DNA from 2 places in the Peribacillus sp. NPDC096379 genome. Region 2 is predicted to be linked to the other one. Evidence: riboswitches for the same ligand, from Rfam matches in the RefSeq annotation. Region 2 holds a riboswitch; the other holds the start of a gene.
The links. A riboswitch is a leader RNA that binds a small molecule or an ion and turns the genes downstream of it on or off. The one in region 2 is predicted to bind S-adenosylmethionine.
Positions count from the first base shown of each region.

Region 1: it holds a riboswitch for S-adenosylmethionine, as region 2 does, so the genes downstream of both, ACIQZI_RS14455 (2,3-diketo-5-methylthiopentyl-1-phosphate enolase) here and ACIQZI_RS10845 (Fur-regulated basic protein FbpA) in region 2, are expected to answer to the same signal.

Region 1 is NZ_JBIWFD010000003.1:66,216-73,903, reverse strand. Features, by position in the region: gene ahpC (alkyl hydroperoxide reductase subunit C) at 312-875, shown strand; gene ahpF (alkyl hydroperoxide reductase subunit F) at 888-2,414, shown strand; gene ACIQZI_RS14465 (M20 peptidase aminoacylase family protein) at 2,658-3,794, shown strand; gene ACIQZI_RS14460 (hypothetical protein) at 3,896-4,018, shown strand; SAM riboswitch class I at 4,295-4,399, shown strand; gene ACIQZI_RS14455 (2,3-diketo-5-methylthiopentyl-1-phosphate enolase) at 4,473-5,696, shown strand; gene ACIQZI_RS14450 (2-hydroxy-3-keto-5-methylthiopentenyl-1-phosphate phosphatase) at 5,693-6,376, shown strand; gene ACIQZI_RS14445 (methylthioribulose 1-phosphate dehydratase) at 6,373-7,014, shown strand; gene ACIQZI_RS14440 (1,2-dihydroxy-3-keto-5-methylthiopentene dioxygenase) at 7,157-7,687, shown strand.
Region 2 is NZ_JBIWFD010000002.1:369,469-377,156, reverse strand. Features, by position in the region: gene ACIQZI_RS10860 (acyl-CoA thioesterase) at 1-4, opposite strand, end outside; gene ACIQZI_RS10855 (GNAT family N-acetyltransferase) at 404-919, shown strand; gene ACIQZI_RS10850 (Spo0E family sporulation regulatory protein-aspartic acid phosphatase) at 1,075-1,257, opposite strand; gene ACIQZI_RS10845 (Fur-regulated basic protein FbpA) at 1,626-1,811, opposite strand; SAM riboswitch class I at 2,125-2,230, opposite strand; gene ACIQZI_RS10840 (MFS transporter) at 2,297-3,508, opposite strand; gene helD (RNA polymerase recycling motor HelD) at 3,568-5,898, opposite strand; gene ACIQZI_RS10830 (aldehyde dehydrogenase family protein) at 6,423-7,688, shown strand, end outside.

The sequences.
Region 1 (7,688 bases), on a different contig from region 2:
GTTTTTATATTGGAGGTTACTGTATTCCGAAGCTATTGAAATATTTTATTAGTGATGGGGTAGAATAAAAGTAAAGTCCATTATCAAAGAAAACCATCCATTAAAACAACGATCGGTAAAGTTATGCATTTTCCTTGACAAAACAATTACTTTTATACGATAATGAATATTGAATTAGAATTATTATAGTTAAATAATAATTGTTATATTTAGATGATAATTATCGATATATAAGTAACTAGAGTTTCGGATAGATGTCCTGAAACCAACTATTTATAATTCTCAAAAACACACGCAGGAGGAAATTAATTATGTCTCTAATTGGAACAGAAATAAAACCTTTCAACGCATCAGCTTATCAAAATGGTCAGTTTGTCGATGTTACTGAAGAAAACCTAAAAGGTCAATGGAGTATAGTTTGCTTTTATCCAGCAGACTTTACATTCGTATGTCCAACTGAGCTTGAAGATCTACAAAACCAGTACTCAACTCTAAAAGAACTAGGGGTTGAAGTGTATTCCGTTTCAACAGATACTCATTTTACACATAAGGCATGGCATGATAGCTCAGAAACGATTGGGAAAATTACCTATCCAATGATCGGTGATCCTTCACATACAATCTCTCGCAACTTTGATGTGCTGATCGAAGCTGAAGGGATTGCTGATCGCGGTACTTTTATCATCGATCCAGAAGGCATCATCCAAGCTGTTGAAATTAACGCAGGTGGCATCGGCCGTGATGCAAGCATTCTTGTTAACAAAGTTAAAGCAGCACAATATGTTAGAAACAATCCTGGTGAAGTTTGCCCAGCTAAATGGCAAGAAGGTTCTACCACACTTAAACCAAGCCTTGATCTTGTAGGAAAGATTTAAGGAGTACAATAAATGATACTGGACGCAGACATAAAGGAACAATTAACCCAATATCTTCAACTGATGGAAGGCGATGTGTTACTCAAAGTTAGTGCAGGAGCTGATGATGTATCTAATGATATGCTAGCTTTAGTGGATGAATTAGCTGCTATGTCATCCAAAATTAATGTAGAGAAAACACATCTACCAAAAACACCGAGTTTTAGTGTGAATCGTATCGGCGAAGACACTGGGGTAACTTTTGCTGGTATTCCTTTGGGACATGAATTTACTTCATTAGTATTAGCTCTGCTACAGGTTAGTGGAAGAGCTCCAAAGGTGGATCAAAAGGTAATTGATCAAATTAAAAACATTAACGGCAAATATCATTTTGACTCTTACATCAGCCTGAGTTGCCACAACTGTCCTGATGTTGTACAAGCACTGAACTTGATGAGTATTCTTAATCCTGGCATTACACATACCATGATTGATGGTGCGGCATTCAAAGAAGAAGTAGAAAGCAAAAACATCCTAGCAGTGCCAACGGTGTTCCTCAATGGAGAATCCTTTGGTAGTGGCCGTATGTCTCTAGAGGAAATCCTCTCCAAGATAGGCAGTGCTCCAGACGCATCAGAGCTTGCTGATAAGGATCCATTTGATGTACTTGTTGTTGGAGGCGGTCCTGCCGGTGCAAGTGCAGCAATCTATGCAGCACGTAAAGGCATTCGTACAGGTGTTGTTGCTGAACGCTTTGGCGGTCAGGTTATGGACACCATGAGCATCGAGAACTTTATCAGTGTTAAGTATACTGAAGGCCCTAAGCTAGCAGCCAGTCTTGAAGAACATGTTAAAGAGTATGATATTGATGTGATGAATTTACAGCGTGCTAAGCGTTTAGAAAAGAAAGAATTCATCGAAATTGAACTCGAAAACGGTGCAGTTCTAAAGAGTAAGACCGTAATCATTTCAACGGGTGCTCGTTGGCGCAATGTTGGTGTACCCGGCGAAGAAGAGTTTAAGAACAAAGGTGTAGCATATTGCCCTCATTGTGATGGTCCATTGTTTACAGGAAAACACGTAGCGGTTATTGGCGGCGGAAATTCTGGTATTGAGGCAGCGATTGATCTTGCAGGCATTGTGAAACATGTAACGGTTCTTGAGTTTAATCATGAGTTGAAAGCTGATTCTGTACTACAAGATCGTCTATACAGTCTACCTAATGTAACTGTCCTCACGAACGTTCAAACAAAAGAAATTACTGGTACTGACAAGGTAAATGGTATTTCCTACGTTGATCGTGATACAGGAGAAACCCAGCATATTGAATTGCAGGGTGTGTTTGTTCAAATCGGTCTTGTACCAAATACCGATTGGTTAGGCGAAACAGTAGAACGTACTCGCGGTGAAATCGTTGTAGATAAACATGGCGCTACGAACATACCTGGAGTGTTTGCTGCAGGCGATTGTACTAATAGCCCGTATAAACAGATCATTATTTCTATGGGATCGGGTGCGAATGCAGCCTTAGGTGCATTCGATTATCTAATCCGCAATTAAGGAAAACCCAATATGAAAAGCCCAATTTCTCAGTAAAATTGAGAAATTGGGCTTTTTTGTTACTTCATCAATGACCCGTTTATTGAATAAAAAAATACGTCCTGTTCTACTAAACAAAAATCGAAGAAACACATACTTGACGGGGGAAAAGGCTTACTTACCCGTAATATGCTTTAAAAACGATCAGAATGGAAAGATGTTATTATATTAGTAATTAGATAAATTCAGAGAGGGAGGGACAACATGAAAGAATACATCGAACAGCTTAAACCGACGCTGGATAGCATATTTGAGCATTTGCATCAGAATCCAGAGGTTAGTTGGAAGGAATATGAGACAACTGCGTATATTCAGCAAATCCTCGTTGCGCATGGTTTTCCAGTCCATATGTTTGTTGATTGTACAGGGCTCGTTGTAGAAATGGGGAGTGGTGATTTTTGTGTGGGTCTGCGAACAGACATGGATGCGCTTTGGCAGGAAGTGAACGGTCAGTTTCAAGCCAACCATAGCTGTGGTCATGATGCACATATGACGATGACAATCGGAGCTATGTTGCTTTTGAAAAAAATGAATGCTTTTCAAAAAGGAAGATTCAAGTTTATTTTTCAACCTGCTGAAGAGAAAGGAACCGGCGCGTTAAAAATGGTTGAAAAGCACGTTGTTGATGATGTTGATTTTCTTTATGGTGTTCACTTAAGACCCATTCAAGAATTGAGGAATGGCCAAGCGGTTGCCGCGATTTATCACGGTGCAGCGAAGTTTATTGAAGGAGTAATCATCGGCGAGGATGCTCATGGTGCACGGCCTCATCTTGGGCAGAATGCGATTGAAATCGGTTCCTCCCTTATTCAAGAAATCAAGGGTATTCACCTCGACCCATTGGTTCCTTATACAGCGAAAATGACTAAATTTATAGCAGGTGGTGATTCTGGGAATCTAATTCCAGGGAAAGCTTCGTTTTGTATAGATTTACGGGCACAAACAAATGAAGTGATGGATGAGCTAACTGAAAAAATTGAGAAAATAGCAAGCGCATTGGCGAATTTATATGGGGTGAAAATCCAGTTGGTAGCAAAGGGATATGTTGCGGCGGCAGTTGTCAATCAAGAGGCAAGAGGTTATATGGAAAAAGCGATTGTTGAGAGTATTGGAGCGCAACATGTACTGGAGCCGATTGTTTCTTCTGGAGGCGAGGATTTTCATTTTTACACACTAAAAAACCCTCATTTAAAAACGACAATGCTTGGCTTAGGCTGTGATTTAAAGCCGGGGCTACATCATCCACATATGACCTTTAATCATGATTGCATCTATTCAGGGGCAGAGATTTTAGCAAGAACCGTGTTGCGAACGATTGAAGCATATGAAAGGAAGAAGTAATATGCCTTCCTTTGAAGTCGATTGGTTTCACAACACTAGTAGGGACACTATAGCCGATTACAGATGAAAATAAAATTATTTCGCAAAAATATAATCTAGGTATGATTTACGTGATAACAGGTGAAATCACCCCAGAGAATAAGCAATATGGGAAAAGCGATTTAATTTTGAGCCCGAGAGGTGTAGAAATTCTACTTGAAGAATTGGGGAAAGCTTGTAAGTGAAAAAATGTATGACACAGAACAGGACGATCTTCCTCTAATAATTCAAGGACGTCCTGTTTTTTTTATCTCGAATTAACGGAAGTCAAGGCCCTCCATCTCAAGGCTTAGAGGAATCGAAGAAGCTTATGTGGGGGCTACTGTCCGTAAAGCCTGATTGAAGTTTCACTTTATCTATTAATCAAAATATAAAAATAATTAAAAATACATTGACAGTAATCATGCATAATGGCATAATTTATACGAAATTACACTAAACTTAAATTTTTTATATACAAAATCTTATCAAGAGCAGGTGGAGGGACAAGCCCTATGATACCCGGCAACCGACTTATTTTTAAGCACGGTGCTAATTCTTGCAGCAGAAATGCTGATAGATAAGAAGTTGTTTTTTATTCGGAAACCTCTTCTTATTGAAGGGGTTTTTTATATTTTTTGAAAGGAAGAAGTGGCGAAAATGAGCGAAGTAACAGCTGTGTACAGCATTATAACGGATTCATCAAGCTTGGAAAAAAAAGCCGAAGAAATAGCGCTTGGTCTAACGGTTGGTTCTTGGACTAATCTGCCGCTGCTCGAACAAGAACAATTAAAAAATCATAAAGGCCGAGTTGTCATGATCAAAGAAGTGGGTGAAGAGAGGGGATCTGGAAAAACCGTTGGTGAAATTCACATTGCTTTTCCAGGGGCTAATTTTTCAAAAGATATTCCTGCTATCCTCACGACAACTTTCGGAAAATTATCGCTAGATGGAGAAATTAAATTAGTAGATTTAAAGTTTGATCACGACCTTTTAAGCTATTTTCCAGGTCCTCGTTACGGAATTGCAGGCATTCGCGATAAGCTCCATGTCTATGATCGACCATTAATTATGAGTATTTTCAAAGGAGTGATTGGGAGGGATTTAGATTATCTGCTCAACCAATTACGAGAACAGGCCTTGGGTGGTGTTGACCTAGTAAAGGACGATGAAATCCTCTTTGAAAACCCGCTTACACCTCTTGAAAAAAGAGTAGCAGCAGGAAAGAAAGTACTTGATCAAGTGTATGAAGAAACTGGTCATCGAACATTATATGCCGTGAATTTAACAGGAAGAACGTTCGAACTAAGGGATCAAGCTAGAAAAGCAAAGGATTTAGGTGCGGATGTTTTGTTATTTAACGTTTTTGCTTATGGTCTCGATGTCTTACAAAGTTTACGAGAAGATGAGGAGATTGCTCTTCCAATTATGGCTCACCCTGCCGTTAGCGGTGCATTTACTTCATCAGAAAAATATGGGTTTTCTCATGCCTTACTGTTAGGGAAATTGGAAAGATTGGCAGGAGCGGACTTTTCCTTGTTTCCATCACCATATGGCAGTGTAGCCTTGGACAGAGATAAGGTGATGGCGGTTAAAGAGGAGTTAATAAAAGAAACACAGATTAAATCGGTATTTCCTGTACCTTCGGCTGGGATTCACCCAGGACTTGTTCCATTATTGATCCAAGATTTTGGGCAGGATTGTGTCATTAATGCAGGTGGAGGTGTTCATGGACATCCACAAGGAGCTCAGGGTGGTGGAAAAGCGTTTCATCAAGCAATTGAATTGGTGCTTTCTGGGACTGCGTTTTCAGAAGAAACTGCTGCATTTGAACTTCAGGAGGCAGTCCGGCTATGGGGCTGGAAGGACGTGGTTACGAAGTGAATAATCCAATCATTTTTTGTGACTTTGATGGTACGGTTACAAAGAAAGACAATATTGTTAGTATAATGAAGCAATTTGCTCCTCCAGAATGGGAGATGTGGAAGGATCAAGTTTTATCTCGTTCGGTCAGTATCCAAGAAGGGGTAGGCAACATGTTTCATCTCCTTCCATCTTCACTAAAACAAGAGATTACTAAGTTTGTTTTAGAAAATATTGAGATTCGCGATGGGTTTAGCGAATTTGTTCAATATACGAAAAAGAAACATATCCCTCTTTATATCGTAAGTGGTGGGATGGATTTTTTCGTTAAACCAATTCTTTCACCCTTCGATTTGATAGCTGGAGTGTATTGTAATGAAGCTGATTTCAGTGGAGAAAAAATCAAGATACATTGGCCTCACTCATGTGATGAGGAATGTACGAATCAAAATTGCGGATGCTGCAAACCTGCTATAATCCGGGGAATCTCGAATACTAATACACACGCGATTGTCATTGGCGATTCTGTAACAGATTTAGAAGCTTCAAAAATTTCTCATACTGTCATAGCAAGAGATTATTTAGCTGAAAAATGCGGCGAACTTTCGATTCCATTTCACCCTTTTGATACGTTTTATGATTGCATAGATATTTTAGAAAAATTACAAATAAGCAGTCAAACGAAGGGGGTTGGAAAATGAGTGTGTTACTTACTCGTCATCATGAACTTATGGAGATAAAAGCTGAATTGGCCGAGAGAGATTGGTTTATGGGTACGAGCGGTAATTTAGCAATAAAAGTACAAAATGATCCATTGCAATTTCTTGTCACAGCAAGCGGCAAGGATAAACGTAGAAAAACAAATGAGGACTTTCTGCTTGTAGATGATGGTGGAAATCCTGTCGGCAGCACGAAGGTGAGGCCTTCTTTTGAGACGCTTCTACATTGTGAAATATACAAAAAAACGGATGCAGGCTGTAGCCTCCACGTCCATACGGTAGCGAACAATGTGATTTCTGAATTGTATGGCGATGAAGGACAAGTGGTGTTTCAAGGTCAGGAGCTAATAAAGGCATTTGACCGGTGGGATGAAGATGCAGAGCTTATCATTCCAATTATCAGGAATTATGCAGATATCCCCAAATTGGCAGAAGCTTTTTCTTCCTTTGCAAATGAAAATAAGGGAGCTGTGTTGATTCGTAATCACGGAATCACCGCGTGGGGGAAAGATGGCTTTGAAGCTAAAAAAATTCTCGAAGCCTGTGAGTTTTTATTTCAGTATCAGCTCACATTACTTCAGGCAAAAGCTGGTCTTTATGGAGCAAGACACTTATCTTAACTAGTCTACTTAGTTTATTTCTCCCGCATTAACGGGCAGTAAGCTCTCTCCAAATGTTTAGAGCAATTCGCATTAGCGTAGGTGAGGGACAAAGAAACTAAAGTTTCACTTTATCTAATTATAATTACGAGGAGGAAATATGATGACAACGATTGTTATTCAAGGAACGAATGAAGTAATTGATAACCAAGAGGAAGTAATTGTATTTTTGCAAGAACAAGGCGTGATTTATGAATCATGGGATATTTCAAAATTACCGTCTCACTTACAAGAGAAGTATGTGTTAAGTGATGAAGAAAAACAAGAAATATTAACAGTCTTCCAACCTGAAATTACGGATATCGCAAAAAGACGAGGCTACAAGGCTTGGGACGTCATTTCACTTGCAGAGCATACTCCTAATCTTGACGAGTTATTAAAAAATTTTCAGCGTGAGCATCACCATACAGATGATGAAGTACGATTTATCGTGAGTGGGCATGGTGTATTTATTATTCAAGGAAAAAATGGCCCGTTTTTTGAAGTTCACTTACATCCTGGAGACCTCATTTCTGTGCCAGTAGGGGTTCGTCATTATTTCACATTAGATGACGATCGCAGAGTAGTTGCCATACGAGTTTTTGTCACGGCAGAGGGTTGGGTGCCTGTTTACGAGGAAGAGTCTGCACGCTAAA
Region 2 (7,688 bases):
CCATTATCCAAACTCTCCTGTCCAATTAAATCTCTTTTTACAAGCGTGGCCATTTTCCTCGATATAATTCTTTCAAATAGTAGCAAGACGTTCATTTAAAAATAAAGAAACTCGTTTTAAACCAAACAATTTTCTCGTGAACATACTCACTTCCACTCTCTTATTTTACTTTACATCTATCATAAATACCCGAACTACGTAAAGTTAAATATTCTGTACGACGGAACACTGGGGGATTCATTTTCTTAGAGGATCTTTTAAGAAACTAGATATTCGATTTATCAATAATCTAGATATATATCCAAACTAAAAAAAGAAATATTACACTACCATTCATTTTATAGTTCAAGTATGATATGCTTACAAAAAAATATTTTTCATTCACCAATAAGGGGTATTGCACATGGATCATTCATTACAATTTCGACTTGCTTCATTAGAGGATCTACCAAGAATAGTGGAAATTTACAATTCAACCATCGCTTCGAGAATGGTAACGGCTGACACTTCGCCGGTATCTGTCCAATCAAGACTCGCTTGGTTTCATGATCACATTCCTGATAAAAGACCATTATATGTAATAACAATAGATGATCGGACTGCTGGTTGGCTAAGCTTTCAATCGTTTTATGGGAGACCTGCCTATAACACAACTGCTGAAATAAGTATCTATTTGGACGATTCGTTTCGTGGGAAAGGTCTTGGTGGACTTGCTATCCAGAAAGCCATTGAGCTATGTCCTTCTTTAGACATCGCTACAATCCTCGGATTCGTATTCGGTCACAATACACCAAGCATTAAATTATTTGAGAAATTCGGGTTTGAAAGATGGGGAAATCTTCAAAAAATTGCCTTGCTAGACGATATTGAACGAGATTTAATCATTTTAGGAAAAAGAGTGCTACACGAAAAAGGATAAAATCAAACAAAGGATGTCCAAAGGAATCTTCATCCCCGCAAACTGCGACATACAGTCTATATACATGTTATTTTCACATAATACTGTGTGTTGAAGTACGGGGTCTACCCTTTCGAGACATCTTCTTCTCTATTTAGCCTACCTCGAAACATCATCTAATACTCTTCACTATATTGCGCATCCGTGAGAGGCGTAATATTGAAGATATTTATTAATATGTCAAGCTCTTGGCTCGCTCTAATTGTTTGTTTATTCGAAAGTCCAAATCCCTTTGCTAGTTTAATCATTTCTTCACGCTTTTGTTCAATTTCATTGGATAATTGAACGAAAGATTTCATCACTACCTCACACTCCATCAGCTATTTTGACTTATTGTAAAATAAGTCTAGAGTTATCATCAAATAAAAGCAATATTTTACAATCAAAGTTTTACTTCATTAATCTAGAATTCGCAAATTAGACACATTTTATACAACTCATATATTATTTTTTCAATTTAATCTAAACAAATTCTATAGTACATTCGCGCAATGAAGCATTCAATCAAAAATAGCAAAAAGGATGTCCCAAAAGTAAAAGATCTGCCCCCGTAACTCCTACTTACAGTTTAAATGAAGTGTAAGTAGGAGTTACGGGGGCAGACTTCTTTTGGACATCCTCTTTTATTAAGATTACTACCAGATTATATTTGGTAATTACTCTTCTGCTAAGTGACAATATTTTTAGTTGAAGAATACTCTTTATTTTGAATTTGTTCAAATTCTCTCTCTAGAATACTCAAGGGAACATCATAAAAATGTTTTTGATCGGATGTTTTATACACGCCACGGGATAATAATTGTTCGATTAAAAACGCTTTTTTTTCCTCAACCATCTGCAGTAACTTTGCCATTCTATACACCTCTTGCTTCATTTATTAGACAATTATTTCACAAGCTTATTTCAATATGAATTTCTTCAACAAACTTTATATACCATTCCTAAGTGTACTTCAAACATTATTTCAGTAAATTAAAATTTTCATTTCTACGTGCTTATTCATAAAGTGAATCTTCAATCAGTTGGGGTTTTGACTTTCCGTTCATGCGGGATAAATGCGACAAACGATAGCCACACTGTACAGTTGAGATTACTACCAACAAATCCAAACAATAAAAAGCCTCTTCTTAAACAAGAAGAGGCTGAGGTTTACGTCCGTTCGACTCTTCTTATCTTCCAAGCCTTCGCTTGTTGGATGTGGCACAGTGCTCAAAGTTGAGTCTGTTGCCGAGGTATCGCAGGGCCAAATCCCTCCACCTCTCTGGATAAGAATGATATATAATTGATGTTAATGCCATTATACGTTTTATTCCAAATAAAGTCAATGGTCCTATTTTGCTAATCTTGCAAAACAGTGTTCTTCGTTTCTTTCCCCCAAATTAACACGACAATTGCTCCAATTAAAATTGCAATTGTAAAAATTGTAAAAATCACACTAAGCGCAGTACCCGCTGCAACGAAATATCCGATGAGAAGCGGTCCCAAAACTCCCCCAACTCTTCCAGCAGCAGCCGCCATACCAGCGCCGGTACCACGAATCATTGTCGGATATTGCTCAGGGGTATATGCATAAAGTGCCCCCCAAGCTCCTAAATTAAAGAATGACAACAGCATACCTGACGTGATGAGCATCGGTAGTCCCTCTGCCGCGCCAAAGAAATACGCACTTACAGCTGTTCCAGTTAAATACGTGACAAGAACGAACTTGCGGCCCATTCTCTCGATAAACCATGCTGCAGTAAAATATCCAGGGAGCTGAGCTAAGGTCATAATCAATACATATTCAAAGCTCTTGATTAAACTAAATCCTTTCATCACCATAACACTTGGAAGCCATAAGAACATCCCATAATAAGAAAACACGACACAAAACCATAGAATCCATAATACAAGCGTTTGTTTTCTATGTTCTCTTGCCCACACACTTTTGATATTTTGCATAATCGTTGGCTTAGCTTTGATTTCAAGTCCGACATACTTCGGTGAATCCGGTAGATGTAAGCGTAAATAAAGGGCATAAAACGCTGGGAGAGCACTTAAAATCAAAGCGATTCTCCACCCGTACCCCGGAATAACGAAATAGGAAATTAAAGCAGCAATAAGCCAGCCTAATGCCCAAAAACTTTCGAGTAGAACGACCACTTTTCCTCGATTTTTGGCAGGTACGCTTTCTGAAACAAGTGTTGAAGCGACCGGAAGCTCTCCACCTAGTCCCATACCGATAAGAAAACGAAGTACTAAAAATAAAGCCAATGATGTAACGAGAGCCGATAAGCCACTGCCAATTGAAAAAAGCAGCAAGGTAATGATAAAAACTTTCTTCCTTCCAATACGGTCAGCCATAATTCCGAAAAGAAAGGCACCAAATACCATTCCTATCGAATTAATACTACCGATCCACCCTACTTGTTGAGTTGTCAAACCCCATTCTGCTTGTAATGCCACCACAATAAATGACAGCATACCCACGTCCATTGCATCAAACATCCAACCGAGTCCAGCAACGCCAAGTAACCTACGATTAGAAATCGTTTTTGTATTTCCCTCCATGACAGTCCTCCTGAACAACCTCTTAACTATAAATACTTCGTTATTTTACCATAAATTGATCAACCATTGTCTTTATTTTCTTTTTCATAAAGATCCTCTGGAAGCAATTTAATGAACGGACTTATCTCACTAGTGAAACATATACATAATTCATGCATAGCACGAGTACAGGATGTGTAGAGCAGTTTTCGTTCACTTTCCAGACCGTATTGATCCTTCGATGCATCATAAATAATGACCGCGTCAAATTCTATTCCTTTTGCCAAATAAGAAGGGATAATCATAACTCCATCAGTAAATGTAGTTTTCCCTACGCCAATTCTGTTAAGTTTCATTTTCTCCTTTAATGCTTGATATGCAAAACTTGTTTCTGCTTGTGTTTTACAAATGATCGCAATCGTTTTATGCCCAGATTCTATAAATTCCTTTGTTTTCTTCAAAACCTTCGATATAAGATACTCCTGATTTTGGCAATGTACGATGACAGGCTTTTTTCCTTCTCGATTAAAAGGTTCAATTTGGCTACCGTCCAAAAGCAGACTTTTTGTGAATGTAACAATTTCCTTCGTTGAACGATAGCTTCTATTCAAAATCACCTTTTCAGTTTCGTTTTTCTCGAACAAAAGAGTCAAAATGTCTAAACCTGCATTGTTTCCATGCGCATAGATTGTTTGGTTAAAGTCACCCAAAACTGTCAGTTTACTTTTTGGAAATAAATTCTTTAAAAAAGCAAACTGAAATGGCGAATAATCCTGAGCCTCATCAATGAAAAGGAACCGAATTTGTGAATTGGTCGCGAAACCTTCCAATTTTTTTTTCATATATAAAAAAGGTGTCGCATCTTCATATAATAATCTTCCTTGATCAAGCTCATTCATTGTTAAACTTTTGATATTTTCCCAATCGGCAACTGGCCATTCTGTTTCTAACATTTTTTTATAAATGGAACGAACATCAAGAAAGGCAAGAGACTTTATTTTCTTGTACAAAGGCTTAAATCGCTTTTTCACGACATACTCGCTAAGGATTCGTTGCTCGCGTTCTCCTTCATCAAATGAATCTCGTTCATGTTCTTCGTGATTATTTGCGATCCGATAGCTTCTGAGATAGTCTTCTTTTTCTAAGTATTGTATTTCTTCTTCAACCCATGCATCTTTTCTCTCTATTTTTTCAAGCTTCTTGATTTTTTTCAACAACCATTCAGAAACAAGCTGCAAACGATTAGGAATCGATTTTTCACTACCTAGTTCATAAAAGTACTTTGAAATTTCCATCGCTGACACAAGGAGTTTTCCTCGGATTTTAATATTTTTGAATACTAATCCTTCACACTTCAATGCTTCCAAATATTCATTTATACCCTGTAAATAATTGAGTGATGATTTATATTGAATACTATTCAATCTAGTTGAATACTTCAGATTCCCGTCATTATTCAGCACGAATTCTAGTTGATCGAATACATCTTCAACTTCAAGATTTTCTCCGAGCATCGCAAGCAAATATTGTTGAAAGGTCGTCTGCTGCATATTGTCTTCACCGAGCTCTGGCAACACATTGGCTACATAACTATTGAAAAGGGGATTTGGCGAAAACAATAATATATTCTCAGCACTCATTCCTTCACGATATCTGTACAATAAATAGGCAATTCTTTGCATAGCCGCAGATGTTTTCCCACTCCCAGCTGCACCTTGGACAAGTAAGAGACGACTCTTTTCATTACGAATAATAATATTTTGCTCTCTTTGAATAGTCGCGACAATGCTTTTCATTTGTGTGTCCGCCTGCTTACCGAGAACTTCTTGAAGCAAATCATCTCGGATTGCTTCACCCGTATCAAACATTCCCTCTAAAACACCATTACGTATAATGTATTGACGTTTTAAAAGTAACTCCCCACTTACCTTTTCACTAGGTGCCGTATATGTGGCAGGGCCAGGTGAAAAATCATAATATACACTGGAGATTGGAGCACGCCAATCATAGATCAAAAATTCTTCATGCTCTTCATCATAAAAAGTGCCGATTCCGATATAAATCTGCTCACTTTCTTCCATGTCTTTTTCATGAAAATCAATCCTCGCGAAATAAGGAGATGATTGAAGACGATTCAAAACAGCTATTTGCTTCATTGAATGATTTTGTCTCCGCTCTCTTTCAGAAAGCAATTCTGTTTGCTGATTAATGCTCGCAACCGTTTCAATTGTTTCATCTTCATTTTCCACATTAACTGTAACATCTTCCCAAAAACGTTTGCGAAGTGATACTATATCTGTAGTTGCTTCACCTGCAGATTGTTTCAAATGCTGTTCCGACTTAGTTACTTTGTCAATCACAATCTCTATCCGCTCTTGCTCATATTCTCTTTCATTTTCCCAGTTCGTCATAAAGCACCCCTCCAATTTAGAAAAGCCTGCATCTTCTCAACCTTAAGGCATAGCATTGTTTGTATTTAGCCTGCTTTCGCAATAAACTTTAAATCTCAAAATAGCTATTGACAAACCGCTATATCTTATGTATGATTAAATAAGGATATTTATAATCTATTACCTGTTTAAACAATAGACTTTATTAGTATAACATCAGCTGTCCGCGTATACAACAGCTGTTTTTTTTATGTTTCCCCCTCATCTTTCCGCATATTTTAATAACTCGTAATCATACCTTTCCATATTTTAAATTGATATTCCAACAAAAACCATCGAATGATCACACAATCCAACATTATCCTTCCATTAATTTGTCATTTAATCGGTCATTCTATAATTTTTTATCGCAATTTCCTGATTTAAAAACCAAACAATTTACAGTATGATTGTGTGGGCGGGTTTTTGAAGAAGTCTTCAAAGTATACGTTTTCCATTACATCATGATTTGCAAAATACCAAACAATCATTCGAGGAGGGTATTCATGACAAATCTTACGCTAGAAATCAGTCAGAAATTGCAAACGTTTTTACAAAGTCCCAAAAAACTTTATATTAATGGGGAATTCGTTGAAAGTGTATCCAAAAAAACATTTTCAACCCCAAACCCTGCTACTGGCGAGAATTTGGCTGATGTGTATGAAGCAGACAAAGAGGATATTAGCCTAGCTGTCCATGCAGCCCGCAATGCCTTTGATAACGGACCTTGGTCACGTATGAGTGCAGCCAATAGAAGTAGGTTAATGTACAAGCTAGCTGATTTAATGGAAGAAAACAAACTTGAATTAGCACAATTAGAAACGTTAGATAACGGGAAACCAATAAATGAGACAACAAACGCAGACATCCCTCTCGCCATTGAACATATGCGCTATTATGCTGGCTGGTCAACGAAGATCGTTGGACAAACTATTCCAGTTAACGGAAATTTCTTCAACTACACCCGCCATGAAGCAGTCGGTGTCGTAGGTCAGATTATTCCTTGGAACTTCCCTTTACTTATGGCAATGTGGAAACTAGGTGCAGCACTAGCTACTGGATGCACAATCATATTAAAGCCTGCCGAACAAACTCCACTTTCCGCTATCTATTTAGCAGAGTTAATTGATGAAGCAGGGTTCCCAGATGGGGTCATCAATATTGTACCTGGATTCGGTGAAACAGCTGGACAAGCACTAGTTGATCATCCTCTTGTTGATAAAATTGCTTTCACAGGATCGACCGCGGTTGGTAAATCAATCATGAGGTCTGCTTCCTATTCATTAAAACGCGTTACACTTGAGCTTGGAGGAAAATCACCAAATATCATTCTTCCAGACGCCGATTTTTCAAAAGCAATTCCAGGTGCGCTTAATGGCGTCATGTTTAACCAAGGCCAAGTTTGCTGTGCAGGTTCCAGAGTATTCATCCAAAAGAAACATTATGATAATGTCGTTGCTGACATGGTTTCTCATGCTAAAAACATAAAACAAGGTATAGGTCTGGATCCAAATACCCAAATCGGACCTCTTGTTTCTCAAGTACAACAAGATCGTGTTCTTGGATATATCGAAAAAGGGTTAAGTGAAGGCGCAGAGGTACTTGTTGGTGGCGATAAACCCCAGGATGATGGCTATTTTGTATCCCCAACCATCTTCGCTTCCGTTCAAGACGACATGTCCATTGCAAAAGAGGAAATCTTCGGCCCAGTTATCGCAGCCATGCCTTATGAAGATTTGGATGATGTAATTAACCGGGCAAATGCTAGTGAA